DNA from 3 places in the Enterococcus sp. R12 genome. Region 1 is predicted to be linked to each of the others. Evidence: predicted binding sites of a transcription regulator. Region 1 holds the regulator's gene; each other region holds the start of a gene.
What was found. The regulator CtsR, encoded in region 1, represses protease genes until heat stress. The targets are predictions, from matches to a motif close to TTGGTCAAAAAAGGTCAAANA.
Positions count from the first base shown of each region.

Region 2: clpB (ATP-dependent chaperone ClpB) is a predicted target of CtsR. The motif match lies at 7,541-7,561, and genes of this name have one in related genera.
Region 3: clpP (ATP-dependent Clp endopeptidase proteolytic subunit ClpP) is a predicted target of CtsR. The motif match lies at 5,699-5,719, and genes of this name have one in related genera.

Region 1 covers NZ_CM176874.1:3,495,544-3,506,164, forward strand. Annotated here, with positions in the region: gene ACTW1R_RS16275 (polyprenyl synthetase family protein) at 1-534, shown strand, start outside; gene gor (glutathione-disulfide reductase) at 698-2,044, opposite strand; gene ACTW1R_RS16285 (peptidase U32 family protein) at 2,138-3,379, opposite strand; gene ACTW1R_RS16290 (peptidase U32 family protein) at 3,393-4,313, opposite strand; gene ACTW1R_RS16295 (ATP-dependent Clp protease ATP-binding subunit) at 4,583-7,063, opposite strand; gene ACTW1R_RS16300 (CtsR family transcriptional regulator) at 7,069-7,536, opposite strand; gene pknB (Stk1 family PASTA domain-containing Ser/Thr kinase) at 7,766-9,760, opposite strand; gene ACTW1R_RS16310 (Stp1/IreP family PP2C-type Ser/Thr phosphatase) at 9,757-10,497, opposite strand; gene rsmB (16S rRNA (cytosine(967)-C(5))-methyltransferase RsmB) at 10,512-10,621, opposite strand, start outside.
Region 2 covers NZ_CM176874.1:1,735,501-1,746,121, reverse strand. Annotated here, with positions in the region: gene ACTW1R_RS08025 (nucleoside 2-deoxyribosyltransferase) at 1-269, shown strand, start outside; gene ACTW1R_RS08020 (DUF2238 domain-containing protein) at 270-935, shown strand; gene ACTW1R_RS08015 (hypothetical protein) at 1,213-1,398, shown strand; gene lepB (signal peptidase I) at 1,460-2,029, opposite strand; gene ACTW1R_RS08005 (ABC transporter ATP-binding protein) at 2,196-3,149, opposite strand; gene ACTW1R_RS08000 (ABC transporter permease/substrate-binding protein) at 3,146-4,687, opposite strand; gene clpB (ATP-dependent chaperone ClpB) at 4,855-7,458, opposite strand; gene ACTW1R_RS07990 (ABC-F family ATP-binding cassette domain-containing protein) at 7,768-9,294, shown strand; gene ACTW1R_RS07985 (lysylphosphatidylglycerol synthase transmembrane domain-containing protein) at 9,333-10,364, opposite strand; gene ACTW1R_RS07980 (DUF1294 domain-containing protein) at 10,392-10,621, opposite strand, start outside.
Region 3 covers NZ_CM176874.1:696,859-707,479, reverse strand. Annotated here, with positions in the region: gene glnA (type I glutamate--ammonia ligase) at 1-1,247, opposite strand, end outside; gene ACTW1R_RS03275 (MerR family transcriptional regulator) at 1,307-1,687, opposite strand; gene hflX (GTPase HflX) at 1,977-3,221, opposite strand; gene miaA (tRNA (adenosine(37)-N6)-dimethylallyltransferase MiaA) at 3,218-4,135, opposite strand; gene ACTW1R_RS03260 (glycerophosphodiester phosphodiesterase) at 4,132-4,881, opposite strand; gene ACTW1R_RS03255 (hypothetical protein) at 5,105-5,623, opposite strand; gene clpP (ATP-dependent Clp endopeptidase proteolytic subunit ClpP) at 5,799-6,389, shown strand; gene ACTW1R_RS03245 (gamma carbonic anhydrase family protein) at 6,452-7,045, opposite strand; gene ACTW1R_RS03240 (ABC transporter ATP-binding protein) at 7,108-8,865, opposite strand; gene ACTW1R_RS03235 (ABC transporter ATP-binding protein) at 8,862-10,595, opposite strand.

The DNA.
Region 1 (10,621 bases):
TTAGGACAAATGAGCAAACGATACGATTTGTCCGTCACTGTCGAGGATTACTTAGAAAACATTCGCGGCAAAACCGCTGAGTTGTTTGCTTTAAGCTGCTTCATCGGAGCTTACGAAAGCGGCACCTCCTTGCGCTTTGCCAATCAAGCCCGTGAGATCGGTGAAGCCATTGGTCTTGCCTTTCAAATCATGGATGACGTCTTGGATTACAGCCAAGATGCGGCTGCTTTAGGGAAACCAGTATTGGAAGATGTTCGGCAAGGCGTCTATTCCCTGCCGCTGTTAATGGCACTGAAAAGTGACCGCCAACAGCTGCTCCCATTGCTGGAAAAACAAGACGCCATGACGGACACCGACACCCACGAAGTCTATCGGATCGTCCAAGAAAGTGCTGGGATCGAGGAAGCCAAGAAACTCGCAGCCGACTATACGAAAAAAGCTTTGCAGGCGATCCAGAAATTACCTGAGACCAAAGATGAAACCAAAACGTATCTTTACCAGATCACTGCTCAGATCCTAGGGCGTCAGAACTGATCAAGGATCTAGCAAAAGCCTAGCAGCTGGAATCATACTGAAATAAGTCCCCAAGATTAGATTTTTGATCTACCTTTGGGGGCTTTTTAGTTGATAGATAGAATTTTATACGCAAAAAAAGCCTCAACTGACAAATCATCTGTCAGTTGAGGTTTTTTTTCTTTTAACGCATCGTCACAAATTCTTCTGACCCCGTCGGATGAATGGCAACGGTTTGATCAAAGTCTGCTTTTGTAGCACCCATTTTGATGGCTACAGCGAAGCCTTGCAGCATTTCATCGACACCGATCCCGATGCCGTGCAGACCGATGATTTTTTCTTCTTTTCCTAAGCACACCAATTTCATCTCACATTTTTGGCGATACTCATTTAAAGCAAAGTACATCGGTGTAAAGCGCGAGCGATACACCTTTATCTGCTCTTGGCCGTATTTTGCCAAGGCTGCTTCTTCGGATAAACCAATCGTGGCAATCGGTGGATGAGTAAAGATGACCGTCGGTACTAAGTGATAATCCAAGTACGCATCGCTTTGACCGTTGAACAAGCGTTCAGACAAGCGACGACCGGCGGCGATCGCAACCGGGGTTAAATCCAATTTTCCGATGACATCGCCCACCGCAAAAATCGAGTCAGCTGTGGTATTTTGATATTTGTCCACAATGATAAACCCTTTTTCATCCAATTGGACATCGGTGTTTTCCAGACCTAACTTATTCGTATTCGGCACACGACCACCAGCAAAAAGGACGCAATCGCCGGTCAAGGTTTCGCCATTTTCAAAGTGAACGAGATACTCGTCACCTTCTTTAATGATACGAGAGGCAACGTAGCCTGCATAAGTTTCGATTCCTGATTCTTGGTACATCTCCACGAGATTATCCGCAAGCATCTTGTCAAAGGTTCGTAATGGCCGCTCTTTGCGGTACGCCCAAGCCACTTGGCTGCCCAGCTGTTGGCTGACACCGCTGATTTCGGCTGCGATGTAGCCTGCCCCTAAGACGACCATACGCTTTGGTGCTTCTCGCAACGCAAAAAAACCATTCGAGTCAATGGCGTACTCACCACCGGGAATATTCATCGCGCTAGGTTTTCCACCGGTGGCAATCAAAATGTTTGCTGCATGGTAGTTTTCCCCATTGACGGTAACCGTGTGGTTATCCACAAACTGTGCATAACCGTGGATAACTTCTACATTGTTACTGTCTAAGCCTTTTTGATAGGCTGTGTGTAAAAAATCAATGTATTTTTCACGGTTATCCACAAGCTCAGTAAAATTAAATTTATCCACATGTGGATAAATGCCGTAGCTAGTTGCGTCCCGCTTGATCATTTCTAACATCTCACTAGCTTGCCACATGACTTTTTTCGGTACACAACCGACATTGACACAGGTGCCGCCTAATTCATTGCCTTCGATCAATAATACTTTGGCGCCGTGCATCCCTGCCCGATTGGCTGAGGCGATTCCGCCACTGCCGCCACCAATTACTATGTAGTCGTATGTTTCCATATTTGTTGTTTCCTCCTTAGAATTGTCTATGTTCTCATCGATCCTTTTTGGCTGGATTGATTCAACAAAAAAAGCCGAGAGAAACTCTCGACCTTATTTTTTCTTCCGAATCATGTCTCCGACTTCCACCGGTTCTTTGACCGGCATCGTCAACAGCATCATAGGATTTGGTGCACGATCGATGGATTCACCGTCTTCATTATACATGACTTCGACGGTTTGGTGAAAGTGATGGAATCCGGGACCGTAAAATTCGATTTCATCGCCAACGGAAAAGTGGTTCCGTTGCCGAATCGTAGCTGTTTTTGTTGCCGGATCATACGCCATGACTTCCCCAATAAATTTGTATTGCGGAATTTTCCGACGCGGACCAAACAACTGCTCATTTTCACTTGGGGTATCGTAGTAAAAGCCTGAGGCGAGCTCGCGCTGCGCAACTTTCCACAGTTCATCGATCCATTCTCGTTTGCAGACATAGTTCTCTGGATCGGCCATGTAACTGTCCACGGCTGCTTTATAAACGTTCGCCACGGTCGAAACATAGTGGATCGATTTCATGCGGCCTTCGATTTTGAAACTATCCACGCCGTTTTCAATCAAATCAGGGATATGTTCGATCATCGACATATCCACAGCACTCATGGAAAACTCTTCTTCCACTGTCCCGTTTTTAGTCAAACTGTTTCGTTCCGTTGCAAAGGGCATGTCAAACAGATCATATTTCCAGCGGCAAGATTGCGAACAGCCGCCGCGATTGGCGTCTCGCATCGACATATGATTGGACAAAGTACAACGGCCAGAATAAGAAATACACATGGCGCCATGAATAAAGGCTTCGATCTCCACGCTAGTATTTTTGCGGATCTCAGCGACTTCCTCCATGGACACTTCTCGGGCGAGAACGACCCGTTCTAGACCTTCTTCCCGCCAAAATTCCAATGTTTCATAGTTCGTGGCACTAGCTTGGGTGGACAAATGGATCGGTAGACCTGGCGCTTCTGTTGCGCAGATCTGGATCAAAGCGGGATCAGAAACGATCACTGCCGAAATACCGACATCTCGCAATTCCCGAAAGAATTCCCCTGCACCTTCTTGATTGCCCTCATGGGTCACCATGTTGGCTGCTACATAGACTTTTGCGTTGTGGGCTTTGGCAAAAGCCACCCCTTCCGCCATTTCTTCATAGGTAAAGTTTCCCGCGCGACTCCGTAGACCATAGGCATTGCCGCCGATATAGACAGCGTCAGCGCCATAGTGGATCGCTGTTTTTAATTTTTCTAACGTACCAGCTGGTGCTAACACTTCTGGTCGTTTCAATGCTTGTTTAACGGTCATTTGTTCTTGCTCCTTACTTGATATCGTCAGGATCGATGGCATAAAATCCAGTGTCCAACCCACGTTCTGCTGGATGAAGTTGGGCAACTTGTTCACTGAGCACAGTTGCTTGCTCTGCTTGCCACTTCCCACTTTCCACAAGGCTCTTGGCTTGGGCAAACAGCTTAGCAATTGCCACAAAGGCAGCCCCTCGTGTATAGATTCCGTCCAGCTTCCAGGTTTGAAAGCCTGTTGCGGCTAATTCCCCCAGCTGCAGCATCAGATTGATGTCGTTATTGGCAAAAATGTGCGTGCCGTGGCTATCTTCATAAATGGAATAGTGAGTTTCTTCTTTTTTCGGTTCAGATAAAAACAACCCACGGTCGTGGTTCTTTTCTTCCGATTGTTGGGTATAGTTATAATAATTTTGTAAAAGCGGACGCTTCGATTGGTGAATGCAGGTCGCACCATAAACCAATACTTCCACAGGAATATTTAGTTGTGGTGCCATGATTTTCATTTCCTCGAAAGGAACTTCTCGTGCTAAAACGGCTGCCTTTGCTCCTTTTTGTCCCCAAAAATTGATTTGACGAGCGCTCGTTACTAAGGTTTCCCCTGCATAAATAAATGGCACGGCACATTCTGGATTTTGCTTCATGCGGTAAATGATCCCAGGATCTCCGAGAGCGATTTGATCGGCTTGATTGGTCTTCAGAAATGCTAGGTATTCTGGAATCCGCTTCATTTTTTCTGGATGCATGATGCCATTGACTGCGATCGTCACTTTCTTTCCAGCTTCGTGGGCCATGTCGATCAGTCTGATTTGCTCTTCACGAGAAAAAGAGGCCGGTAGGCGCAGCCCGAATGTCTCTTCTCCAAAAAACAATGTATCAACATAAGGGATGAGCTGCTGTGCTTGCTCGATCGATTCCACCGTGGCGATAATCTCAACCATAATACTCCTCCTTTTTTCAACTCATTCATAGTATCACACAGCAGGGTTCTTTCCAAGAGGTCTCGTTACTCTTTTTTTCACGAATATCGCTTTTTCCGTTAATCAACCGTTGTCATAAAGCTATTTAGAAGGATATTTTTTTGTGAATCATCAATCATAATTAATAGAGATCACTTGATCACTACTAGACATAGCAAGACAAAAAAGCGACGTTTCTATGGGTGCCGATTACTCGACCATAGAAACGCCGCTGCCGTTATTGGCTCGACTTAAACTTGTTGCAAGACCCGTGCTTGTCCCTCTTTGACATTGAGAGTGATCGATCCTTTGGAAGCACCAATCGTCACTTTGTCACCTAAATGAATTTGTCCTGATAGGAGTGCTTCACTTAAACGGTCTTCGACTTCTTTTTGCAATGCTCGACGAATCGGCCGTGCCCCATATTCTGGATCAAAACCAGCTTTACCGATCACATCGATGGCAGATGGCGTGATCTTCAATTGGATGTCTTGGTTGCTTAACCGTTTGATGATCGCTTTGCTCATAATCTTCACGATTTCGTGGATCTCCCCTTCACCTAAGGATTGGAAGACCACTGTTTCATCCACACGGTTCAAGAACTCTGGACGGAAGGCTTTTTTCAGCTCTTCTAAGATCCGTTTTTGCATCGCTTGGTGATCTTTCGTTAAATCAGTGACATTGAATCCAACGCTTTTTTCTTCGCGGATTTGTTGGGCACCGATATTAGAGGTCATGATCAAAATCGTGTTGCGGAAATCGACCTTCCGACCTTTGGCATCCGTCAAATGACCATCATCTAGCACTTGCAAGAGGATATTGAAGACATCGGGATGGGCTTTTTCCACCTCGTCCAATAAGATGACGGAGTAAGGTTTTGAACGGATTTTTTCCGTCAATTGCCCACCTTCATCATAGCCGACATAGCCTGGCGGTGAACCGATCAAACGGCTCGTGCTGTATTTTTCCATAAATTCGGACATATCGACACGAACCAAGGCATCTTCACTACCAAACATCGCTTCCGCTAAGGCTTTAGCAAGCTCGGTTTTCCCGACACCAGTCGGGCCTAAGAACATGAAGGAACCAATTGGACGGTTGGGGTCTTTCAACCCACTGCGGGCGCGACGGATTGAACGAGCGACTGCTTTGACCGCTTCTTCTTGGCCAACTACCCGTTGATGCAAGATCTTTTCAAGATCCAACAAGCGTTCGCTTTCTTTTTTCTCCATCTGTTGCAAAGGTACACCAGTCCATTGGGAAACGACCGTAGCAACATCTTCTGCAGTAACACTATCGGCATAGCCTGACGCTTCTTTGACTTCCATAAACGCCACTTCCGTCAGTTGTTGGGTCAATTTCTTTTCCTTGATCCGCAGACGAGCTGCTGCTTCAAAATCTTGCTGGCGAATGGCTGCTTCTTTTTCTTCGATCAAGTTAGCGATCTCGTTTTGTAGATCTGCCAATTCCGAACTTTCATCGGTTTTGTCTAGACGCACTTTGGCTGCTGATTCATCCATCAAATCGATGGCTTTATCTGGTAATTGGCGCGAATTGATGTAACGTACGGACAATTGCACAGCGGCGTGTAACGCATCATCAGAAATTTCCACCCCATGATGTTCTTCATAACGAGGACGCAAGCCCCGTAAAATTTCTTCCGCTTCTTCTGGTGTTGGTTCGTCGACTTGCACTCGGGCAAAACGGCGTTCTAACGCAGAATCTTTTTCAATGTATTTTTGGTACTCATCTAATGTCGTGGCACCGATAGTTTGCAATTCTCCACGGGCTAAGGCTGGTTTCAGGATATTCGAGGCATCAATCGCCCCTTCGGCTCCGCCGGCCCCAATCAGTGTATGCAATTCATCAATGAATAAGATGATTTGACCATCTTGATAGATCTCATCGATGATTTTTTTCATTCGGTCCTCAAATTCTCCACGGTATTTCGTTCCAGCAACTAAAGCCCCCATGTCCAGCATCATCAAACGTTTGTTTTGCATGTCTTCTGGGACTTCCCCATTGATGATTTTTTGGGCTAAGCCTTCGGCGATCGCGGTTTTCCCAACACCAGGTTCCCCAACGAGAACAGGGTTGTTTTTGGTCCGACGGCTAAGGATCTGGATCAGCCGTTTGACTTCTTTGGCACGACCGACAACAGGATCTAGCCGTTTTTCACGGGCTAATTTGGTCAAATCACGGGCTAAGGAATCCAAGGTCGGTGTTCCTTGCTGCGCTTTGGCTTGGGCTGGACGACGACGACCAGCACTTCCGTTGGTTTTGCTTTCATTGAAGCCCATTTTTTTCTTCAAAAGCTGACGCATTTTCGCGAGACTCAAGCCGAGATTCAGCATGATTCGTGAAGCCAAAATGTCTTCGTCTCTTAATAAGCCTAATAATAGATGTTCGGTACCGATCTGTGGTGCCCCTAAACGCTTGGCTTCATCCCCTGCATAAGCAAATGTATGTTTTGCTCGTGGTGAATACGCGAGATAGGCGTTTTCTGGGTATTGACGAACGGTGCCGTACCCTGTTAAATGTTCGATTTCTTCACGAATATCGTTTTCTGTGATATTCATTTCCCGTAACGTTTTGCCAGCGATCCCGTTTTGTTCAATGACCAGTGCCAATAGAATATGTTCAGAACCTACCGCTTGGTGCTTAAAGTATTTTGCTTCTTCTTGGGCGATAGCCAAAACGGCTTTCGCGCGTTGGGTGAATAATTCATCCATCTCTTTCACTTCCTGTCTTCGTAACTTAATCGTTCTAGAATTGCATGGAGCAAATCTGCTCGTGTTCTATTTTCATAAGGAGAACGTCCTAGAACTGCTTTCGCGATGACGGTCAACAATAAATTGCCTTCTCGCTTGGACAGGATTCCTTCCTCATAAAGTTTCTGGATTATTGCATACGCATCTTTTTCCGAGATGGTTTCATCGAATAGTTGATTCATTTCTTTTAAATAGTGGTGGCTGTCAGTAATTTTGACTTTCTCGATCCGAATATAGCCGCCCCCGCCGCGTTTACTTTCAACCGCATAGCCTCTTTGAACGGTAAAGCGGGTATTGATCACGTAATTTATTTGTGAGGGCACGCAGTTGAACAAATTTGCCATTTCTGCGCGACGAATCTCAATGGTTTCACTGTCTTCAAGAATTTTCTTCAAATATGCTTCAATCAAATCGGAAGTGTTGTGATGACTCAATTCATTCCCTCCCTTGACTAATTCTGACCTTCATTATACCCAATTTTTGAATCCTTGGAAAGATGTACGCTTGCACAAAAGGAAGGTCTAAAGGAAATTTTAAAGACACTTATCCCTCGCTTCAGCTTTTTTAGCTACAAAAAGAAACAAGCAACTCATCGGGGAACAAAAAGAAAATTCTTTGGTCCCCGAAGGCTGCTTGGTTAAAATATTGGGTTTTAGCTAGTTTCTAATCACTTTCGGAACTGCTTTCGCTCGTAGCCGTTGAATCCGAGGAGTCATCTGAACTACTGCTTTGGGTAGTTGAAGAAGAATCTTGCTCTGGTCCTCTTGAGATCGTTAACGTTACTTGCGAACCGGCAACGACTGAAGAACCTTCCTCAGGTGATACGGAGATCACTTGACCTTCAGGAACACTATCATCGTATTCGCGGTTAGTATTCGGTGTTAATCCTGCACGACGGACTGCTGCTTCGGCTTCTGATTGCGTAAGTCCGATCACAGTCGGCACATTTGTCATTTGAGGACCACTACTAATGAATAGCGTGATTGCAGTTTTTGATGTTACGACAGCCTCGCCACTATTAGGCGTTTGCCCAACAACTGTGCCCTCCGGTTCATCACTCGTCTGAGGCGTGCTAATGATCCGCGCTACATCGACTCCTCGAGAGGTCAATTCTGCACGAGCCTCTGCCTCCGTTAGTCCAATAAGGTTGAGCATTTCAAAGGTATCTGGTCCCGAACTAACTTTAAAGGTAATTTCACCATCAACTGGCGAAATCTCACGTCCAGCCGCAGGTGACTGACTAATGATGTCCCCTTCACTGACATCATCAGATTCTTCTAATTCTGATTTGATATTGTCTTCATCAAAGCCTAGATCAATCAGTTCTTCCTTCACCTCTTCGAAGGAACGACCTTCATAATCATCAAGAGTGATTCTCTTGGCTCCGCTGCTGATATAAAGAGTCACGACGGAATTCTTTTTGACTTCATTGCCTTCTGGCGGATCGGTCTTGACGACATTGCCTGCTTCGACTTCATCGTCTTCAATTTCTTCTACCTCGTCTGCCACTTGCAAACCAGCAGCTTCCAGCTCGGCACGGGCAGCTGCTTCTGTCTGGCCACTGACTTCAGGAATTGCCACATCTCCCCGACCACCGCCGAATAGGAAGTAACTGCCTATGCCTAGCAGTGCGATCACCATAATGATGGGCAGCAGCAGCCACCGTTTGCGTTTTTTCTTTTTCGGCTGCGCTGGTTCTTCAGCTTGATCCGCAACCTTATCTTCTACGGGTTCTTCTACTGGCGGCGTTTCGACTTGGGCTGCTTCCAAAGGAGTCAGCACTCTCGTTTCATCCATCAGGGCATGAGGTTCCCATCTCGGTTCATTGAGTCGGTCAGGAGACAACACGGTATCAAGGTCCGCTCGCATTTCATCGGCAGTTTTGTACCGATCCGCCGGTTCTTTGGCGGTCGCCTTCAATACGACGTTTTCCAGCGATTGCGGAACATTTTTGTCATAGATCCGAATCGAAGGGATCTCATCTTGGAAATGTTTCAAGGCGATCGTTACGGCTGATTCGCCATCAAAGGGTACTTTGCCCGTTAAAATTTCATAGAGGATAATCCCAATCGCATAAATATCTGATTGATTGGTCGCCATACTGCCTCGTGCTTGTTCTGGTGAAAGATAATGCACCGAGCCTAGCATCGAGTTGGTTTGGGTGATCGATGTTTCTGATAAGGCGATCGCGATCCCAAAATCGGTGATTTTCACCACGCCGTCTTCATTGATCAGCACATTCTGGGGCTTTAGGTCCCGGTGAATGATGCGGTGCTGATGGGCCAATGCCACCGCTGATAAAATTTGTTGGATGATATCAACGATCTGCAAATAAGGTACGGGATAGTGCGTTTGGATATAGCGCTTGAGATCCATCCCTTTGACATATTCCATCACCAAAAACTGCATGCCGTCTTCTTCGCCGACATCATAAACGGTTACGATGTTTGGATGAACCAGCTCAGTCGCCGCCAAGGCTTCTCGTTGAAAGCGCCGAATCGCACTTTGGTCGTTTTGGAAGTCAAAACGAAGCACTTTGATTGCCACTTCACGGTCTAAGATTAAGTCATGCGCCAAAAACACATTTGCCATTCCGCCGCTGCCGATATTGCCGATGATTTTGTATCGGCCGTTTATCTTCTTCCCAATTTCGATCATGGGCGCTCTCCTCCAACTTTAATCAATAATACCGTGATATTGTCGACACCGCCGCGTTCGTTGGCTTGATCGATCAATGATTGCACTGCTTCTTCCAGCACAGGGTTTTCTTGGATCGTTGCTGTGATCTCTTCATCTGAGACCATGTTGGTCAATCCATCTGAACACAGCAGCAAATAATCCCCGTCTGCAATAAAGTGGATCGCCACATCGACTTCGACTTCGCTTGGCATACCGATCGAGCGGGTCAAAACGTTTTTGCGAGGATGATTCAAGGCCATTTCTGCCGTGATTTGTCCCGACTTCACCAATTCATTGACCAGTGAATGGTCCTCTGTGATTTGAGTCAGCACTTGATTGCGTAAAAGATAGGCACGGCTGTCCCCGACATTGGCGATCGTAAACTGGTCGCCTAATAAGGCCACAGCAATGATCGTGGTGCCCATGCCGCTAAGTTCTTCTTGTTCTTGTCCTTTTTGGAAAATCACTTGGCTTTCCGCTTGGATTTTTTGGATCAGCCATTGGGCAGTTTTTTCACTGTCTGTCAGCTCTGTCTGTTCCCAAGCGGTGCCGATCTCACTGACTGCTTGACGGCTAGCGACATCTCCGGCCCGGTGGCCCCCCATGCCATCGGCAAGCAAGGCCAATGTCACATTGGCTTTATTTACATAGGTTGCTGCAAAATCTTGGTTTGTGTTGCGACGTTTGCCGACATCTGTTTGAAAACGAATCTCCAATTTCTTTCACCTCGTTACTTTTTGCGTAGACAACTGATAAAAAAGCCATCTGTCATAAAATCTTGCGGATAGATCGTCAACATATCCTCTTGAACCGCTTCGGCTGCCAGCGGTCCTACCGCAA
Region 2 (10,621 bases), 1.8 Mb from region 1:
TGGATGGTTTGACCATCGATGCTGGGGTTGCCTCTGAGATCGGTGTCGCTTATGCTAAAGGAATTCCTGTTTTAGGGCTTTATACGGATAGTCGCCAACAAGGTGCCGACAATCAGCAAAAGCTGGCAGCATTACAAACCGTTGCGGAAAATCAGTTCCACTATGTCAATCTTTATACGGTGGGTTTGATCAAGCTAAACGGGGAAATTTACTCCTCTGAAGCAGCCCTTTTAGCTGGCTTAGCCGACTATCTTTCGGAGGACAACTAAATGGGGCAAAATTATCAGCGACTGCAAAAGGTATTCACTATTTTTGGTATTCTCGTGTTTTGTTTTTCTTTGTGGGAATTTTTCCGTGGGGTCTATCCGCAAACACAAGGATTGATTTTCCTCGCCCAAGCCTTGCTTGGGATTTTATTGATCTTCGTCCCAGAAATGAGTAAAAAGTTCTTGAAAATCCAGCTACCAAACGCCACCGTCTACTTTTATTGGTTTTTCTTGCTGATCTCTGTATTTATGGGGACGATCTTACATTTGATCGAAACCATTTCTTTCTGGGATAAAATTCTGCATGCGGTAAGTCCAATGGTCTTGACGGCTGTCGGCTATGGATTGATCTGTCTGCTACTGAAAGAAGTCAAAGTTTCAAACGTCTCTCCCTGGTTATTCTTACTGATGGGCTTTGCTTTTGCTGGCTTGTGTGGTATCTTCTGGGAGTTTTGGGAGTTTATCTGCGATTCTGTTGGTGGAATGAACCTCCAACGTTATGCAACCTTAGATGGCACCCCGTTTATCGGTCGCGAAGCATTGATGGATACGATGGGTGATTTACTGACCAACACGATTGGTGCTGCCTTGATGGGCGTGATCGCGTATGTGCAAGGTCGAGGCAAACCTGATTACTTTGAAAGTTATCGGATTAAAAAATTATCATAAACGACCTTTAAGAGCTTGTTGAAACCAGCGTTTTTTCAACAAGCTTTTTTCTTTTGTTCTTTTATTCATAAAGAAAAATTTATAAAAATACTTAAATAACACATCTTATTTTTATAGATTCGCTGTCTATCAAGGTTTAACCTTTCTTACACTTCCCTATAAAACGATTACAACCACAAAAAAATTCCCTCGTTTAATCATTTTTATTTCCCCAAAAAACCATGGTCTGTTATAATTACATTATTCATTTGACGTTGCGTCAGTAAAGGAGAGGCTTATGGTTCTAACAGTGTTTTTTATTTTATGCTGCTTGATTTTTTCATCGATCACCTATGCGTTCTCTAAAGATGCTCGAAAATTTGTCCAACCTTTATCAATCAAAATTATTTTTATTGCATCAGCTATTATTGCGGTTTGGACAATGTTCTTTTCAATGGTTGCATTTGTCGCTTGGGTCATCTAAAAAACATTCTTGTCAGTAGCGATCGTTTTCGCTGCACTGGCAAGAATGTTTTTTCTTTTGATTAAAATAGTTTGAGTTGATTCAATGGCCAAAAGCGCAGCAGCACTTTCCCTTCCATTTGATCTTCCGTTACAACCCCGAAACTGCGACTGTCTCTAGAGATCAAACGATTGTCTCCCATCACAAAATAGCTGCCTTCAGGCACCGTTACCGTAAAATCATCGGTAAAGTGTTCGGCACCAGCGGCGATTTGCTGAAACATTTCGCGATAAGAATATTCGTCTTGTAATTGATCGTCTGCAAATTTCTCTTTAAACTCATCTAAATAAGGTTCTTCGTATACTTCTCCATTGATCGTTAGGACATCATCTTTCATCTCGATGGTATCACCGGGTAAACCAATCAACCGCTTGACAGCGATTTTACTTGGATCATCTGGTTCAACACATATCACGATGTCTTGTCGGTCATAGGATGAGATTTTTGATGCAATCAAACGCTGTTTATCTGCCAACGTTGGGTCCATAGAATGGCCACTGACTTGAACTGGGGTCAGGACAAACAGACGGATGAGAACCACGGCGACGATAAAGAAAAGCAGTAACCAATTTTCTTTGAGGATTTTTACCATAGCTGCTCTTTCGCTCCTTTACTGCATCTTTTGTCATCGGCGAAAGCTTGTTCTGCCATTTTGACAAAAGATATCTTCCTCAATCTTACGTGGAATTTTTGCTTTGAGCAAGAGAAATCATCGATTTTAAAAAATTTATGATATTTCTCGTTGCGAAAAGAATCGTTTACGTACGATCACGACTCAAGAAAGCAAACACATCTTTTCGACGTAGACTCCCTATCAGTTGGTGATTTTCTTCGATCACCACCGTCTCATGACTCGCAAATAAAGTATACAACTCATTTAATGGCGTAGATGCTGCAATTTTCGGGTCAGATTGATTGATGTCATTGCTGAAAAAGTTCATCCGTATCAAATCTCCTGCTGTGACCAGTTTCGCTTCATCTTCCCCGGTTTCTTCAAAGAAGCTTTTCACAAAAGCGGTCTTCGGTTGTGAAACAATGACTTCTGGTGTATCGCATTGAACGATCTTCCCTTGATTCATCACAGCGATGCGCGTCCCTAATTTTACCGCTTCTTTCATGTTATGCGTGACAAAAATAATCGTTGTCCCAAGCTCTTGGTGCAGATCGAGGACTAGCTCCTGTAAGGAATTACGAGAAATTGGATCAAGGGCACTAAAGGGTTCGTCCATCAGAATGATTTCGGGATTGGCAGCTAACGCGCGCAAGATCCCGATCCGTTGCTGTTCTCCACCAGACAATTCTTTCGGCATTCGATGACGGTATTGCTCTGGGTCAAGTTTGACCTGTGTCAGCAAACGATCCACGGCTTCTGAGCGATCTTTTTTTGACCACCCTAACATCTCTGGGATCACTTCGATATTTTGTTTGACATCCATCGTCGGAAACAGAGCGATTTGTTGGAGAACATAACCCATTTGCCAACGCATCTTTTGAATATTGTATTCTTTGATGCGTTTTTCTTTGAAGTAAATATCACCATCTGTCGGTTCTGACAACGCGTTGATCATCTTCAAAGTCGTCGTTTTCCCACTCCCAGAAGGACCGACCAAAACAAAGATTTCTCCTTTATTGATACTCAGATCTAATTGATCGATCACTAGTTTTTGATCAAACTTTTTACTGACGTTTTTAAATTCAATAATTGGTGTCATTCTTGTCCCTCCTTAATTAATCCTTCGTCTATCAGGAAGGTACGTGCGACTTCTGCTGGATTTTTTCCTTCGACATTGACCTGATAATTCATTTCACTCATTTGTTCTTCGGTGATTTTCCCTGCCAACTTTTCCAATGCACGGACGACTTCTGGATGTTCCTTGGCAAAGGCTTCTTTCATCAAAGGCGCTCCTTGATAAGGTGGAAATAGTTCCTGATCGTCTTCTAGAATAACTAAGCCATATTGACGCAATTCACTGTCCGTGGAATAGGCATCCAGTAGATTGATATCACCATTATTGATGGCTTGGTAACGCAATGCTGGTTCCATACTTTGGACACTTGGAAAATCTAGCCCATAAAGTTCTTGGATCCCCGCATATCCGTCCGTCCGATCAATGAATTCGAGGGTGAAGCCAGCTTTGATTTGATTTTCGATTTTCTTCAAATCAGAGATCGTGGTTAGTCCATTTTCCTCAGCAAATTCTTTTTTGACAGCCAATGCATAGGTATTTTGATACGCCATCGGCTGAAGCAAGGTCATCTCAAACTGATCCTTCAATAGATTGACTGCTTCGGTATAGGTTTCGTCGGAGTCAAGGTTTTGACTCGCAAGCTCTTCTGGTACCTCAACTAAGCTCTCCAACACGGTACCAGTAAACTCTGGATATATATCAACTTGACCATTGTCCAATGCGCTGAATAAGAAAGAGGTTTTTCCAAAATTTGGCTCTAGTTCAACTTGGGCATCAGGGTCTTCTTGTTCAATCAATTCTTTGTACATGTTGATCAAGATATCTGGTTCAGATCCTAGTTTTCCTGCGATGGTAATGGTTTTGGGAGCGAAAAATCCGCTTTGTGAAAAGGAAACCCCACCAATCAGCAAGATGATTGCTGCCAACGTGATCAAGGTATAGCGCGGTTTTAAATGTTGCAGGTAACGGATCAGGGTACTGAAAACAATCGCCAACAAGGCAGACCCGATCGCACCAATCAACGTTAACTCAGGCGCATTTCGATCGATCCCTAACAAAATAAAGGAACCTAACCCGCCAGCGCCAATCAAAGCGGCTAAGGTCGCTGTTCCGATGATCAAGACCAGCGCCGTGCGAATCCCAGAAATTATGACAGGCAAAGCAATCGGCAACTCGACTTTGATCAATCGGCGCATCCGAGACATACCAAATGCCGCAGCAGCTTCTTCGATTGATGGATCGATCTCCGAAAGGCCAATATAGGTATTTTGAAAGATCGGCAATAACGCATAAATAACTAGTGCGATCAATGCAGGCGGCGTTCCGATCCCCACGAATGGGATCAATAAACCTAACAGTGCCAGTGATGGAATCGTCTGTAACACACTCGTTATTTGTAGGCCGACTTCCGCTGCCCGTTTATGATTAACCAGCCAAATAGCTAAAGGAACAGCAATAACGATCGCCACGAGCAGCGCAATGATCGACAATGACAAATGTTCAAAGACAGCTGTCAGCAATTCCCCTTTTCGCTCATTCAACGTTTCAAAAAAAGTATTCATCTTTTCATTCCTCTCCTACTCCATAAGAACAGTATAATCGAAGTGCGAATTTCCTCCAAACAACAAGCAAGGAGAACTTTTTTGTCATATGTTGATAGACAAAAAAACGATGGCTGCCAATGAAATGGCAACCATCGTTTTGTATTTATTCATTTGTTCTCTTTTTATTACTCGGTCATTGGCGTATTTTCAAAAACCAGCTGATCGTTCAATAATTCGATCGTGACTTGGGTCTTTGGTAAGACTCTGCCAGCAACGATTTCTTTTGCCAATGGGGTTTCGACTTCTCTTGTGATAAACCGACGGAGAGGTCGCGCACCATACGCTGGCTCATAAGCATTTTCAGCGATCCAGCGTTTGGCTTCTTCAGTGATCGTCAACAGTATATCTTGGACTTCCAGTCGTTGTGAAAGCTGTGCGATGATCTTGTCGACGATGCCTGTCACATCGCTTAGACTAAGCGGTGTGAATAAAATCGTATCGTCGATCCGATTTAAGAATTCTGGTTTGAAATGGCCTCTCAAGAGATTACGGACAGTTTCTGCAACAGTTTCTGGGATCGTCCCTTCTGCAGTCACGCCATCTAGCAAGACTTGAGAGCCAATGTTGCTAGTCATGATCAAGACGGTATTTTTGAAATCAACGACGCGTCCTTTTGAGTCTGTCAAACGGCCATCATCAAGCACTTGCAATAAGATATTGAAGACATCTGGATGGGCTTTTTCGATCTCATCCAATAAGACGATCGTGTATGGATTGCGTCGAACGGCTTCGGTCAATTGTCCGCCTTCTTCAAATCCAACATAGCCTGGAGGGGCACCGACCAAACGAGACACCGAATGTTTTTCCATGTATTCGCTCATATCGATCCGAACCATATGCTCTTCAGAGTCAAAGAGGTTGACCGCTAACGCTTTCGCTAATTCGGTCTTACCGACGCCGGTCGGTCCTAAGAACAAGAAGGAACCTAATGGTCGATTTGGATCTTGCAGACCAGCTCGGGAACGAATGACTGCGTCACTGACGGCATCGACTGCCTCGTCTTGTCCAATCACTCGTTGATGCAAGGTCTCATTTAATTTCAACAGTTTTTCTCGTTCGCCCTCCACTAATTTCGCAACAGGGATTCCTGTCAAGCGGCCCACGACTAAGGCGATCTCATTTTCTGTCACTGACTCTTGAACCATCCGAATGCCTTCGTCCTGGTTTTTTTCTTCCAATTCAGCGAGTTCTTTTTCCAGTTGTGGAATCGTCCCATGACGAAGAACAGCTGCCCGTTCCAAATCATAGTTATTTTCAGCATCTTCCAACTCATGCTTGGCTTTATCGATCTCTGCCCGTTTATTGGAAACTGCATTGACTTCTTCTTTTTCCGTTTCCCACTGCATTTTCATGGTATTGACTTCTTCACGCAATTCCGCCAATTCTTCTTGTAAAATGCCTAAACGTTTTTTCGATGCATCATCGGATTCTTTTTTCAGTGCGGCTTCCTCGATCTCCAGTTGCATCAAACGTCGAGTGACCTGATCGAGCTCGGTAGGCATCGAATTCATTTCCACCCGAATCGTGGCACTTGCTTCGTCGATCAAATCGATGGCTTTGTCTGGTAAAAAGCGGTCCGTGATATACCGATCGGATAAGGTCGCAGCAGCAACAAGCGCATTGTCATGGATGTTGACGCCATGATGGATCTCGAACCGTTCTTTCAACCCACGTAAAATCGAAATCGTATCTTGAACGGTTGGTTCCTGTACCAACACTTTTTGGAAACGACGTTCCAAGGCTTTGTCCTTTTCCATGTATTGACGGTATTCATCAAGGGTGGTTGCGCCAATCGTATGCAATTCTCCCCTTGCCAGCATTGGTTTTAGTAAGTTTCCAGCATCCATGCTGCCTTCCGTCTTACCAGCACCTACAATATTGTGGATCTCATCAATAAAGAGAATGATCCGTCCATCGGCTTTTTTCACTTCTTGTAAGACGGCTTTCAAACGCTCTTCAAATTCACCTCGGAACTTGGCACCTGCGATCAAGGCACCCATATCCAGAGAAAAGATCGTTTTGTCTTTTAGGTTTTCTGGGACGTCTTTTCGCACGATCCGTTGAGCCAATCCTTCAACAATGGCTGTTTTACCAACCCCCGGTTCACCAATCAAAACGGGATTGTTTTTTGTTTTCCGAGAAAGGATGCGAATCACGTCGCGAATTTCTTCGTCTCGTCCGATAATGGGGTCCATTTTTCCGCTGCGGACTTGTTGGACCAAGTCAACGCCGTATTTTTCTAATGCTTTGTATTGTTCTTCTTGATTTTGTGAGGTCACACGATCCCCTCCTCTTAATGTTTCGATCGTTTGCTTGATTTCTTTCGCGGTGATTCCTTGTTTCTTTAAATACACCGTCAATGGATGATTTTTCAATTTCATCAACGCATAAAGGACGATTTCTGTGGAAAGATACTCGTCTTGAAATTCATTTTTTAATTGATCTGCCTCAGACAAAAGATGAAACAGATTTTGACTCATGGATTGACCATAACGAACATTTCCTCCTTCAACCGAAGGCAGTTCATCTAGTAGCTGGTCGACTTCTTTTTCAAATGCATCGACATCAAGACCTGTATCCGTATAAAAATTGCGGCCGAATTGATTGGCTTGCAATAAAATCTTCCATAAATGCGGAATATCGATTTCTTGGTGGTGACGCGTCATGGCAATCTGCTGTGCTTCCGCGATGGCACTCTGTAATGTAGTCGTCATTTTTTCTGGGTTCATACTTTTCCCTCCCAAAATGGTAGTCAGAAAAATTAGTACACTGCAAGCAGCATCCTTTTTTCTACTCTTCTATTATACAATATTGGTCAGTAATGGTCAAAAGATTTCCCTCGAAGATCAAGATTTTTTTCAGTATTCTTTCATGAAAATTGACAGATAGGAAGCCGCAATGGTATGCTAGGTCCTGATTGGTCAGGAACAATCGATTTTCCTGATCCTTTTGATCGCTCTTTGGCGATAGTTATTCAGTAAGATTATCTACTTAGCTGTAACGTCTACTGTTTACAGCTTTTTTATATGGAGGAAACGATGTTAACATTAACAAATATTAGCCAACAATTTGGCGACAAATTGCTTTACGAAGATGTTTCCGTTCAAATCAACCGTGGGGAAAAAGTCGGGTTGATTGGACGGAACGGCGCCGGCAAAAGTACTTTAATCAAAATCATTACAGGAGAAATTCTCCCAGACGATGGCTTTGTTCAATTTCCGAAAAATTTGAAAATGGGCTATTTGGATCAATATGTCAATGTTGATGAAACGCAATCGATCCGTGATTTTTTGCGCTCTGCCTTTGCAGAAGACTTCGAAAAAGAACAACAGATCGCAAATCTTTATACTGCTTATGGCGAAAGTCTTGACGATAAGCTTTTAGAAAAAGCCGGTGAATTGCAAAATCAATTGGATCAAGGAAATTTCTACCAAATGGATACATTGATCGATGATTTAGCAGAAGGATTAGGTATTTCGGTTCTCGGCATGGATACCCCCCTTGCTTCCTTAAGTGGTGGTCAACGCTCAAAATTGATCTTAGCAAAAATGCTGCTAGAAAAACCCGACATGCTGATTTTAGATGAACCGACCAACCACTTAGATGATGAGCATATCAAATGGCTGGTTGAGTTTTTACAGGACTTTACTGGTACCTACTTAGTCGTTTCTCATGATCGTCAATTTTTGAATGAAATCACGACCCATATCATTGATATCGAATTTGGCAAGCTTTCTAAGTATACGGGGAATTTAGACAAAGCATTAAAGCTAAAAACGCTGCAAAATGAAAGTTATATGAAGCAATACGAAGCACAACAAGAGCATATCAAGAAAACCGAAAGCTATATCCGTAAATACAAAGCTGGTTCTCGTTCAACAATGGCAAAGAGTCGTGAAAAACAATTGGCAAAAATCGAACGTTTGACCCCACCCCAAGATGTCCCTAAACCGCATCTAGGATTTGATTTGGCACCGATCGTTACGACCTTGGCATTAGAGACGACCAATCTAGTGATCGGTTATGACCAAAAGCCTTTACTATCGCCAATCAACCTAACGATCCGCTATGGCGAAAAAATTGCGATTCGGGGATTTAATGGGATCGGTAAATCGACGTTGATCAAAACAATACTTGGTGTGATCCCTGCAATTGAAGGAACCGTTTCTTACCCACAGCATACAAAGTTTAATTACTTTTCTCAAGATCTTGACTGGGAGTATCCATTACAGACGCCTCTGCAATACCTCGAGGATCTTTTCCCAAAGGCAACCAACAAAGAATTGCGACGACAACTTTCTCGTGCGGGATTACCTAGCCAGCTTGCTCAAGAGGAATTGAAATTATTAAGTGGTGGCGAGCAGACAAAAGTGAAGTTAGCTGAAATGATGCTGATCAAAAGCAACTTTTTGATTCTTGATGAACCGACCAACCATATCGATCAAGACACGAAAAACAATTTGGAAGAAACCCTGGCAGCTTTTCCCGGAACCGTTCTGATCGTTTCCCATGAAGCTGAATTCTATGAATCCTTTGTTGATCGGATCATTGATTTGAAAGACTAAAAAAAACGCTTATCCTCTACTCGAAGATAAGCGTTTTTTTAACTTTCCACTTTTTCTTTTCTAAGCTCTGTCAGCTCTTGGCTAATGTCTTTGCGCTTTTCTTTCATTACATATGCAAAACCAATAATGAAGGGCCAAATGAATGTCGCTAAGCGATACAACAGCATAGAAGATGCTGCATCGACTGTGCCGACTAATGGACCAAAAAGCAGCATATAAATAAATTCAAAGGAACCGATCCCTGCCGGTGTTGGAATCACCCCGGACAAGACGACGGCAAAGCTGATGAAGGATAACGTCAACAAGAAATCGATCTCTGGGTGCTGCACGACAAGAATCACATAAGGGATCACGTACCAAGGCAGCATCTTCAAAAGATTCCAAAGGTAGATGCGTAAGAAAGCGGTGCGGTCGGTAATGATCGCATTGACCGTTTCTCGCAAAGAATAGATCTGGGTGTTGCATTTGTCAACGATTCCTCTTAATGTCGCACTTTTGAACAGCTTATTACTGACGATCACAAAAAAGACTTGAATGTTGATACTGACAGAAAGTGCCAATAAAGCGGCAATGATCAAAAAGACGAGTACGATCCCCGCCAATATCACCCAAATCATATTCGGCGCATTGTCATAAAATAACGAGAATTGAATGATCAACCCAGCGATCGCATAAGTCAATATGGCAAACTTATACATCACCATGTGTAAGGTGGTGACCCCAACCCCTTGTGACAACTGCAAACCATTTTTACGATAAAAATTCACCTCTGAGATCAAGGTGCCCGCGCCAAACGTCACGATCCGATAAAACCCACTGTAACAGACGGTTAGAAACCCCGCCTTGGTGGTGAATTCCGGTTGAAAAGTCACTGCGATCTCTTTAACTGTTCGTCCTTCAATCACTAGGTACAATGTGCCAAGCCCCATAACCAGTAAGACGACGAGAAAGCTGGTCTCTCTTAGCCCCGCTAAAATTTCCATCATCGAGTTACGGACAAAAAAATACATCACACCCAGAATGCCTACTAGTAAAAGTAAATTAAGGGCGAACTTCACTTTAGTTTTCATATTAACTCCTTGCTTGTTAAACCGAATTTATGCGAAAAAGACCATCAGCAGGATAGCAAAAACGGTGCCGAAAGCAAAAAAGAAATAAAACTTCTTCTTTCTTGTTTTATGGCGAAACACGCGTTGCGCGATCAAACCGCCTAATCCGCCGCCAATCGCCCCCATAAAAAGGAGATTTGCTTCGGGAACCCGCCAACCTTGTTTTACTGCCTGATATTTATCATAACCCATCAGACAGAAAAGATAAAGATTGACTG
Region 3 (10,621 bases), 780 kb from region 1:
TAGATGTGTTTGCCTAAGGCATCGATCATCACTTGGTCTTTACGCAATGCTTTGATGGCATTGTGGATCGTTGATGGCAGATCTTCGATTTGTGCTTCTGCCCGTTCTGTTTCGTTCATGATGTAGATGTTGCGGTCAACAGCTGGTGGTGGTGTCAACTCACGTCTAACGCCATCAAGTCCTGCTTGTAATAAAACAGCCATTGCTAAGTATGGGTTAGCGGATGGGTCAACCGAACGCAATTCCAAACGTGTTGACAAGCCTCTTGATTCTGGTACCCGAATCAATGGTGAACGGTTGCGTCCTGACCATGCCACGTATACAGGCGCTTCGTAACCTGGCACTAAGCGTTTGTAAGAGTTGACGGTTGGGTTGCAGACAGCCGTGTAAGCACGGGCGTGTTCGATCAAACCGCCTAAGAAGTGATACGCTGTTTGGCTTAATTGCATTGGTCCTTCTTCATCAAAGAAGACATTTTCATCACCTTTGAACAAGGACATGTTGCAGTGCATGCCTGAACCGTTGATACCGAATAATGGTTTTGGCATGAAGGTCGCATGCAAGCCATGTTTACGAGCAATGGTTTTCACGACAAGCTTGAAGGTTTGGATGTTGTCACATGCTTCCACTGCATCCGCATATTTAAAGTCGATCTCGTGTTGCCCTGGTGCCACCTCATGGTGAGACGCTTCAACTTCAAAGCCAAGGCTTTCTAATTCTAATACGATATCGCGACGGCAGTTTTCCCCTAGATCGGTTGGGGCAAAATCGAAGTAGCCGCCTTTGTCGTTTAATTCCGTTGTGATTTCGCCTGCTTCATCTAATTTGAATAGGAAAAATTCGGGTTCTGGTCCAAGATTGAAAGAAGTAAAACCAAGGGATTGCATGTCAGCTAATGCCCGTTTTAAGTTGCCACGAGGGTCGCCTGCAAATGGGGTGCCATCTGGATTGTAGATATCACAGATCAAACGAGCCACTTTGCCATGTTCACTTTCCCAAGGGAAGATCATCCAGGTGGACAAATCAGGATACAGATACATGTCACTTTCTTCAATACGGACAAACCCTTCAATAGAAGAACCGTCAAACATCATTTTGTTTTCCAGTACTTTATCTAATTGACTTACAGGTACTTCAACGTTCTTGTTCGTTCCTAAAATATCAGTAAACATCAAGCGTAAAAAGCGCACGTTCTCATCCTTTACGATTTGTTTGATGTCTTCGGCAGTTCTTTCAAATTTTGGCATAGTATCCCTTCCTTTTTCCCAATTCTTTTTTTATATCACAGCAACGATCTACTAATGCTCTACATTCGTGGACCTTTTTGCTGGTATGGCTGTTGTTGATTCAATCCACCTTGAGCCAAGAGTTCATCATAAAAAATTCGTCGTACATCTTCATCGGTCAGCGGCGGTTTGTTCTTCGCTTCTTTTTCTTTGGCAACTTTCATTTCATAAACTCGTTTGATTCCCGCCATGTTCAGTCCATCGGAAAGATAGTCTTTGATCTCTAGCAAGGTATCAATATCATTCAGCGAATACATTCGTCGATTGCCATCGCTGCGTTCCGGGTGGATCAATTCTTGTTCTTCGTAATAACGAATTTGACGGGCGGTGAGATCGGTCAATTTCATGACTGTTCCGATAGGAAAGACTGACATTGAGCGCCGCAATTCTTTTTCCCGCATAACTTGGCTCCCCTCCGTTTCAATGATGCTGCGTAACTTTATGGAAACTATACCAATTCTTTTTTTGTGTGTCAACCCCTGATGTTAGAAAAAGTGACATGAATGCAAATTTTTTTGATTTTTCCATTGGGCCCTTGATTTGATCGCATGTTCAAGCAGTCCTTTTTCTGGAAGAAATGGTGCCTTAGCCAAAAATGTTCGGGTTTTGCACTTGAAGAAAGTCAAACCACTTATACTCCCATAATTTTGTCACCACAAAAAAACGGTGCATCGGTTGCACCGTTTCTGTTTATTCCTGTTCTTGCGCCATTCTGCGTAGTGGATAGGTATCCTCCAGCGCAAATCCTTTGATATGATAGGTCTGTGTTGCTTCATCGAAGGCATTACTCAACACTAGCGACTCCCGTTTTAAACGATTCAGCGCATTGCCTTCATCGGCTTGCAACACCAGATGATAAGGCTGCATGATCTGCATCAATTCCATTTTGATCGCCTGAGTCAAGCGCTCTTTGCCTTTGGTACTCTTTGCTGAGATCAAGACATTGGGAAATAGTGTTGGGACAAACTGATCGGCGTCGATGCGATCCGCCTTATTGTAGACCGTCAACATCGGTAATTGGGTCAAAGAAAGTTCCTCCATTAATTTTAAGACCGTCTCCTCTTGCTGGACCCGTTCTTCGGAACTGGCATCGACGACATGCAGCAAGAAGTCCATGTTTTGACTTTCCTCCAGTGTGGAATGAAACGCATCAATCAATTGGGTCGGCAATTCTTGGATAAAACCAACCGTATCGGTAATGGTGACTTCGAATCCTTCTGGCATCCGCCAGCGTTTCGTCAAAGGGTCAAGTGTCGCAAACAACTGGTCTTGTTCATACGTATCCGCACTGGTCAAAATGTTTAAAATAGTTGATTTTCCAGCATTGGTATAACCAATCAAGCCCATTTGAAAGACTTGGCTGTCTTTGCGCTTTTGGCGTGTCCGGTCTCGATGGGCTGCCACTTCCTTCAATTCCCGTTTGATGATGGTGATGCGGTTGCGGATGTGTCGACGATCGGTCTCCAGCTTGGTTTCCCCTGGTCCTCTCGTTCCGATTCCGCCCCCTAGCCGAGACATGTTCTTTCCTTGCCCTATCAAGCGTGGAAGCAAATAATCCAGCTGCGCCAATTCTACTTGCAGCTTTCCTTCTTTGGAACGGGCACGCATCGCAAAAATATCAAGGATCAGCTGAACGCGATCAATCACTGGCACTTCTAGCGCATCACCGATCAACTGGCTTTGCCTTGGTGTCAGTTCATGATTGAAGATCACTAGATCTGCTTCATGTGCTTCTGCCAACTGCTGCAATTCCGCAACTTTCCCCTTGCCGATCACGGTTTGTCGATCGACTTGCTGCCGTTTTTGCACCAGTGAAAAAACAACTTCACCATTGGCGGTTTTTGTTAAGCTTTTCAATTCTTTCATTGACGAATCAAAATGAAGATAGTTTTTCTCCGTTTCTACTCCGACAAGAATCACACGTTCTTGGCTCATCTTTTCTCCTCCAACCATTGGTCGATTTCTGTTTCAAGGGTACGTTGTTCTTCAGGTTGCCTCACTAAATCAATCCATCGGGGCTGTGCTCGGTTATTGAACCACGTCAGCTGCCGCTTGGCGTAGCGGCGTGAGTTTTGCTTGATTTGCTCAATGGTCTCCTCCAATGTGGCCTGCCCTTGAAAATAGGGCAAAAATTCCTTGTAGCCGATCCCCTTAGCGGCTTGCGTTTCTGGATACTGCAAAACAGCTTTTGCTTCTTCGATCAAGCCTTGATCCATCATCAAGTCCACCCGCTGATTGATTCGCTGGTATAACACTTCTCGCTCAGTGGTTAACCCGATCATGAAGAAATCGTACAAAGCTTGTGGTGTCTCTTTTGGTGCAGCGATACTTTCGCCAGTCGTTTCAAAAACCTCCAACGCACGAATCACTTTCCGCTCATTGTTGTAGTGGATCTTCGCTGCTGCCAAGGGATCGACCGCCTGCAGCTTTTGCCATAAAGCTTCTTTGCCGATGACTACTGCTTCTTGTTCGTAACGCTGACGAATCGTTGGGTCGCCTTCTTCTGCCCCTAAACGAAAGTCATACAAAAGCGCTTGGATGTATAACCCTGTTCCCCCTACAACGATCGGCAGCTTTCCTTGCTGCTGGATCGTCTCGATGGCTTCACGCCCCATTTGCTGGAAATCAGCGGCAGAGTATGCTTCCGTCATCCCACGAATATCGATCAAATGATGAGGAATCCCTGCCATTTCTTCCTTCGTCACTTTGGCGGTACCGATATCTAACTGACGGTAAATTTGCATGGAATCCCCGCTGATGATCTCCCCATGGTATTTTTGGGCTAACTGGATACTCAAGGCGGTTTTGCCGACTGCGGTCGGTCCCACGATTACTAAGACTTTTTTCATCCTTTTGTTTCCTCGCGGACCTGTTGCACAATTGCCCGAGCTTTTTCTGGAAAATCGGTGATGATCCCCGTCAACCCCAGAGCCAAGCAGGTGCGAATCGCCGCTTCTTCGTTGACAGTCCACGGACGGATCGCGATCGGAAAATCAGTTAAGACCGTTGCTGTCTCTTGGACCCAGCGATAGGCAGGATGAATTCCTTCGATATACGGTCGGCTGAGCGCCAACGGTGGTTTGTCTTCCCCGCGTCCCATAATAAAATCAAGGGTCGCATCCGGTTCGATCGCATGGATCCGATCCAAGGTCTCGATATTGAAGGAACAATACCAATGAGTAAAGGGCCATTCTTGACTATTAATTAAGTCGGATACTTTGGCTTCGATTCCTTCATACTCATAATGATCGGTTTTTAATTCGATCGTCAAAATGCCACGATAATTCTTCGCTGCAAGTAAATCCAACACTTCTTTTAGTGTGGGGACTTTGGCGGCTTGGAATTCCTCAGAAAACCAGCTGCCAGCATTGAGTTCTTTTAGTTCAGCAACCGTCAGGTCACAGATCCGACCTTTGCCGTTGGTCGTTCGATCAACCGTTTCATCATGCATGACGATCAAGCCGCCATCTTTTGATAGATGTACATCTAACTCAATGATATCAGCTTTGACCCGCACCGCTTCCGCAAATGCTGGTAGCGTGTTTTCAGGTCGGTTGCCGCTACTCCCGCGGTGGGCAACGATTTGTACCATCATTCTTTCACTCCATTCTCACTCTTTATTTTACCATGGAATCTCCTAGAACCAAAAAGCCTCTGTTTGTTTCGATCCTCTTAATGCATAATAACGCTTTGTTTCGGTCAAAGAAAAACACCCTTACTATGATCGCAGTAAGAGTGTGTGTGATCAGTTAAAAAAGCGCAACCGTCGATACTCTGGTTTGGTTGCCTTAACCAAGGAAAACGGCTGACCAGTAGAATCAAATCGTTTTTGAAAAATAGGTCAACGGTTCGCTCGTCATGTTTTTCATTTGGGTTTTACGCTCATTGACCATTTCGACTAATTGATCAAGGAAATTTTCCATAATGATCCGACCGCCTTTATAGGTATACCCACCGATTTTAACAGTTTCCTCTGGGGATAAAATCACCCGACGTGTTCCGATTTTTTTGAAAAATTCTTCCAAGAAAAAATTCGGTAGATAAAAACTGTTTTGCGCCGCAAAAGATTGTAGATAGGCAAAATCATCGATGGTGATATAACAGTCGTCAAAGGCATCAAAGCTGACATACTCATCCATCAGCATGACCCGTTTTTGTAGAATCTCACTGATTTTTTGATTCAATAAAACCAACGTTTCGATTTCTTTGACTTTATGCTCCAACAAACGGCGTTGTTTTTCTTTTTGCTCCTCATACCGAATGCGTAAATTAAAAATGATGGTTACTAACAATGCGCCCACTAAGACGCCGATCAAACCTGCTATTGCTACTGCCATTCTTCGATCCTTCCTCATTCCTTTTTTCATATTGTATCATATTTGAAAGTTTCGCAAAAAAGATAACGAACTTTTTATTTGACCTTTCTTGACCTAATCGGTATACTATCTCTTAGATATTGCGAAAACTTTATGCTAAACTATATCTATAACGATTTTTAGGAGGACTATCACTATGAATTTAATTCCTACAGTCATTGAACAATCATCTCGCGGTGAAAGAGCGTATGACATCTATTCTCGTCTATTAAAAGACCGGATCATTATGTTGAGTGGTCAAGTAACCGATGACTTAGCAAACTCGATCATTGCTCAGCTTTTATTCTTGGACGCGCAAGATTCTGAAAAAGACATCTACTTGTACATCAACTCGCCTGGCGGAAGCGTTACTGCTGGTCTAGCGATCTTTGATACCATGAACTTTATCAAAGCCGATGTTCAAACCATCGTTATGGGGATGGCTGCTTCTATGGGTTCATTCTTATTGACCGCTGGTGAAAAAGGCAAACGCTTTGCATTACCAAATGCAGAAATCATGATCCACCAACCATTAGGTGGCGCACAAGGACAAGCAACTGAGATCGAAATTGCTGCCCGCCACATTTTGGCAACCCGCGAACGTCTGAACAAAATCTTGTCAGAACGTACTGGTCAACCAATCGAAGTGATTGAACGCGACACCGATCGTGACAACTTCATGACCGCACAAGAAGCCAAAGATTACGGCTTGATCGACGAGATCATGGAATCAAACAAATTGAAATAAGCTTGCATAAAAAAAGGTGTACGAAGCAATTCGTACACCTTTTTGCGTCTTTTGGTTCGGCGTCAGACTTCACCATATTCGCCCTGTTGGTAAGCATACCCATTTTCCACGTAATGCGTGATGTTTGCCTGATTTTTGGCGATTTCTTCTTCTGTCAACGGACGGATCACTCGTGCAGGACGACCAAACGCCAACACATTGGGCGGAATGACGGTTCCTTCCGTTACTAACGAACCAGCACCTAACAAGCTATTTTCACCGATCACTGCATGATTCAAAACAATCGAGCTCATGCCGATCAGCGCCCCTTTTTTGATGGTACAGCCATGAAGCATACACTGATGCCCAACAGTCACATCGTCTTCCACGATCGTCGGGGCATCGTGATCAACGTGAATGATCGTTCCATCTTGAATATTGGTACGCGCGCCGATTTCGATGCGATTGGCATCGCCTCGAATCACTGCTTGAAACCAGACCGTACTCTCTTTTCCTAGAGTCACGTTTCCTACGATCGTCGCATTTTTTGCCACAAAACAAGGTGTTCCTTGCAACGAGGCTGGCGAAACTGTTTTGTGGGTTTCATTCCCTGATTGTTCTTTGTCCATCAACTTCTCCTTCCAATCCATAAACGGATCTGCGCTTTCTTTTTTCACTATAGCACCACCCTTGCGACAATGCAAAAAGAGCGCCAGTCAGACTGGACGCTCTTTTGGGCTTACTCGGCTTCTTCTGAAAATTGACTTTGGTACAGTTGGCTATAAAAGCCGCCAGCTGCCAACAAGGTTTCGTGATTGCCTTTTTCAATGATCGACCCTTGATCCATCACTAAGATCAGATCTGCTTCACGAATCGTTGACAAACGATGGGCGATCACAAAGCTGGTACGACCTTCCATCACTTTATCCATTGCTTTTTGAATCAGCGCTTCTAAGCGGGTATCCACCGAACTGGTGGCTTCATCGAGAATCAAAATCTTCGGATCAGAGATGACTGCCCGAGCGATGGTCAACAATTGTTTTTGCCCCAAGGAGACATTGTCCCCTTCAGAATTGATGATCATTTCGTAGCCGTCTGGCATCGTGCGAATGAAGTGATCGACGTTGGCGGTTTTCGCTGCATCAACGACTTCATAATCGGTGGCATCTAATTTCCCAAAGCGAATGTTGTCGCCGATCGTGCCTTCGTACAACCATGCATCTTGTAAGACCATCCCAAATAGTGACCGAACATCGTGACGTTCCATTTTCTTCGTGTCGATGCCGTCGATCTTGATGGCCCCTTCATTGACATCATAAAAACGCATCAACAAATTGATCAAGGTGGTTTTCCCAGCACCTGTTGGTCCCACGATCGCCACGGTTTGTCCAGCTTTGACTTCAAAGTTCAAGTCTTTGATCAACGGTTTTTTCGGATCATAGGCAAAGCCGACATGTTCAAAGGTCACGTCGCCTCTGATTTGTTCTGGCAATTGGATATCGGTTTGATTGACTGGCTCTTCTTCCTCATCTAGGATTTCAAAGACCCGCTTTGCTGCTGCTGAGGCACTTTGCAAGACGGAAGACAGCTGGGTAATATTCCCCATTGGCTGACTGACTTGCCAAATGTATTGAATGAATGCTTGCAGCTGACCAACAACGATCACGCCGCTGATCACGTAAAAGCTCCCCATGACTGCCATTGCGATATAGGTAAAGTAAGCGGTCATTTGCACCAACGGCATCATCAATCCTGAAACAAAGGCAGAACGAAAGCCGTAATAGCGCAACTGGTGGTTAACGTTTTTAAACCCTTCAAGTGTTTGCTTTTCCCGTCCATACACTTTCAACACACTGAATCCAGTCATGTTTTCTTGTACGTAGCCGTTCAGATCCCCTAACGCATTTTGCATGCCTTGGAAGTCTTTTTGCGACTTTTTGACGATCGTGCGAGAAATCAATAAGGAGGCTGGGATCATGATCAATGAAACCAATGCCATGTAGGTATTGATGTAAAACATCATGGAAACCGCCATAACGATTCCTAAGAAGGCATTGACGATCCCGATCAAGGCTTGCTGCATCGCACCGCTGACGGCATCCACGTCATTGGTCACCCGTGACAAGATATTCCCTTGTTGGTTGCGGTCGAAGTAAGAAACGGGCAAACGATTGATTTTTTCTTCAATATCTTGCCGCAAATCTCGCATCGCAGATTGGACAACGTTGGTGATCAGCAGCCCTGACATCAATTGTGAGAAACAGTAACCGACACCAACGACTGCGATCCAGATCAAGCAAAGGATCACGTAATCAAAATTAACGCCTTCGCCAGCGGCGATGTTGCGGCTGATCTCTGTCGTCGGTAATCCAGAAACATACGGCATGGCCGCATTGAAGCCGACGGTTGCAACAGTAAACAGCAAGACTAGGATAAATTGTACTTTGTACGGTTTGATGTAAGCACCTAACCGTTTTAAAGAAGAGATTGCTTTCATTGTGCCAACTCCTCCTCTGATAATTGTGACGCCGCAATGTCGTAGTATACTGGACAAGTTTGCAGCAGTTCTTTGTGGGTGCCGATGCCAACCACATCGCCTTCGTTCAAGACGACGATCTTATCGGCATTCATGATCGTTCCTACTCGTTGAGCAACGATCAAAACGGTCGATTCTGTGGTTTCTTTTTTCAAGCGTGCCCGCAATTTTGCATCCGTTTGGTAATCCAATGCAGAAAAACTATCATCAAAAATATAGATCTCTGGTTGGCGGATCACCGCACGGGCAATCGCTAGGCGTTGCTTTTGTCCGCCAGAGAAGTTGGTTCCGCCTTCTGCCAAGTGAGCATCAAAGCCATCTGGTGTGCGAGAAATGAAATCTGCCGCTTGCGCAATCTCGGCTGCTCGTTCCAGCTCTGCTTGCGTGGCATCTTCTTTCCCATAGCGTAGGTTTTCTGCGATCGTCCCTGTAAATAGCAACGCTTTTTGAGGGATAAACCCGATCTTGTTGCGCAACGTCGTTAAGCTGTAATCCCGAACGTCAACACCATCCACCAAAACTTGGCCTTCACTGACGTCGTAAAAACGTGGGATCAATTGGATCAAGGTTGATTTTCCACTCCCGGTACTACCGATAAACGCCACGGTTTCCCCTGGTGAAGCGGTAAAGCTAACATTACGGATCACTGGACTTTGAGCATGTCCTGGATAAGCAAAGGTAACATTTTTGAATTCCAAGAAGCCTTTCGTCTTAGTTTCTGTCACTGGCTGTTCTGGCTCTTTGATTTCAGAAGTCGCATCTAACGCTTCTTGGATTCGACGAGCAGAAACCGCCGCTCGTGGATACATCGTAAAGACAGTCGCAAACAGCATGAAAGAAAACAGCGCATGGAAGATGTATTCGATAAATGCAATCAAGTCACCGACCTGCAGTTGCCCTTGATCGATTTGAATACTTCCCGTCCAAATAATCAAAATCATCACGATATTGAATAAGAAGAAAAAGCCCGGTTGTGCCGTTGCCATCAAGCGAAACAAGCTGCGAGAACTAGAAGCATAGGCTTGGTTAACTTTGCCAAAGCGTTTTTCTTCAAATTTTTCATTGACGAAGGCACGGATCACTCGTAAACCAGAGAGATTTTCCCGCAAGATGCCATTGATTTTATCTAGATTGGCTTGTTGTTTAGTGGATAAGGGTTCCGAGATTTTGGCAATGGCGATGACGGCCATCAGCAATATCGGCAATGCCCCCAAAACATACAACCCTAGTTGTGTACTTGTCCGCATGACCATGTACAAGCTGACCACAAACATCATGGGTGTCATCAAACCTGTCCGTAAGATGCTTTGCATAAACAGCATGATTTGATACGCATCATTGGTCACACGGGTGATCAATGATGAAACCCCGATTTTTTCATATTCGGTATGTGAATAGCCTTGGACTTTTTCAAAAAGATCGTCACGAATATCTGCCACAATGTTAGTGGTGATACGTGACGTGAAATAGCCTAACAAAATGTTCATCGTGATCCCCACAATGGTGATCGCGATCATCGCCGCACCCATTTTCCATATGTAGTCGCGATCACCAGCGGCGATCCCTTTGTCGATCATTCTTGCCAATAACGTCGGCAAACCTAATTCAATCAAAATAAAACCAAAAACACAGATGAAATTAAAAACCAGCAGTTTCTTGTTTCTCATCGTGTAGTGCCACATTAATTTCAAAAAATCCCCTCCTTTTTTACTTCATT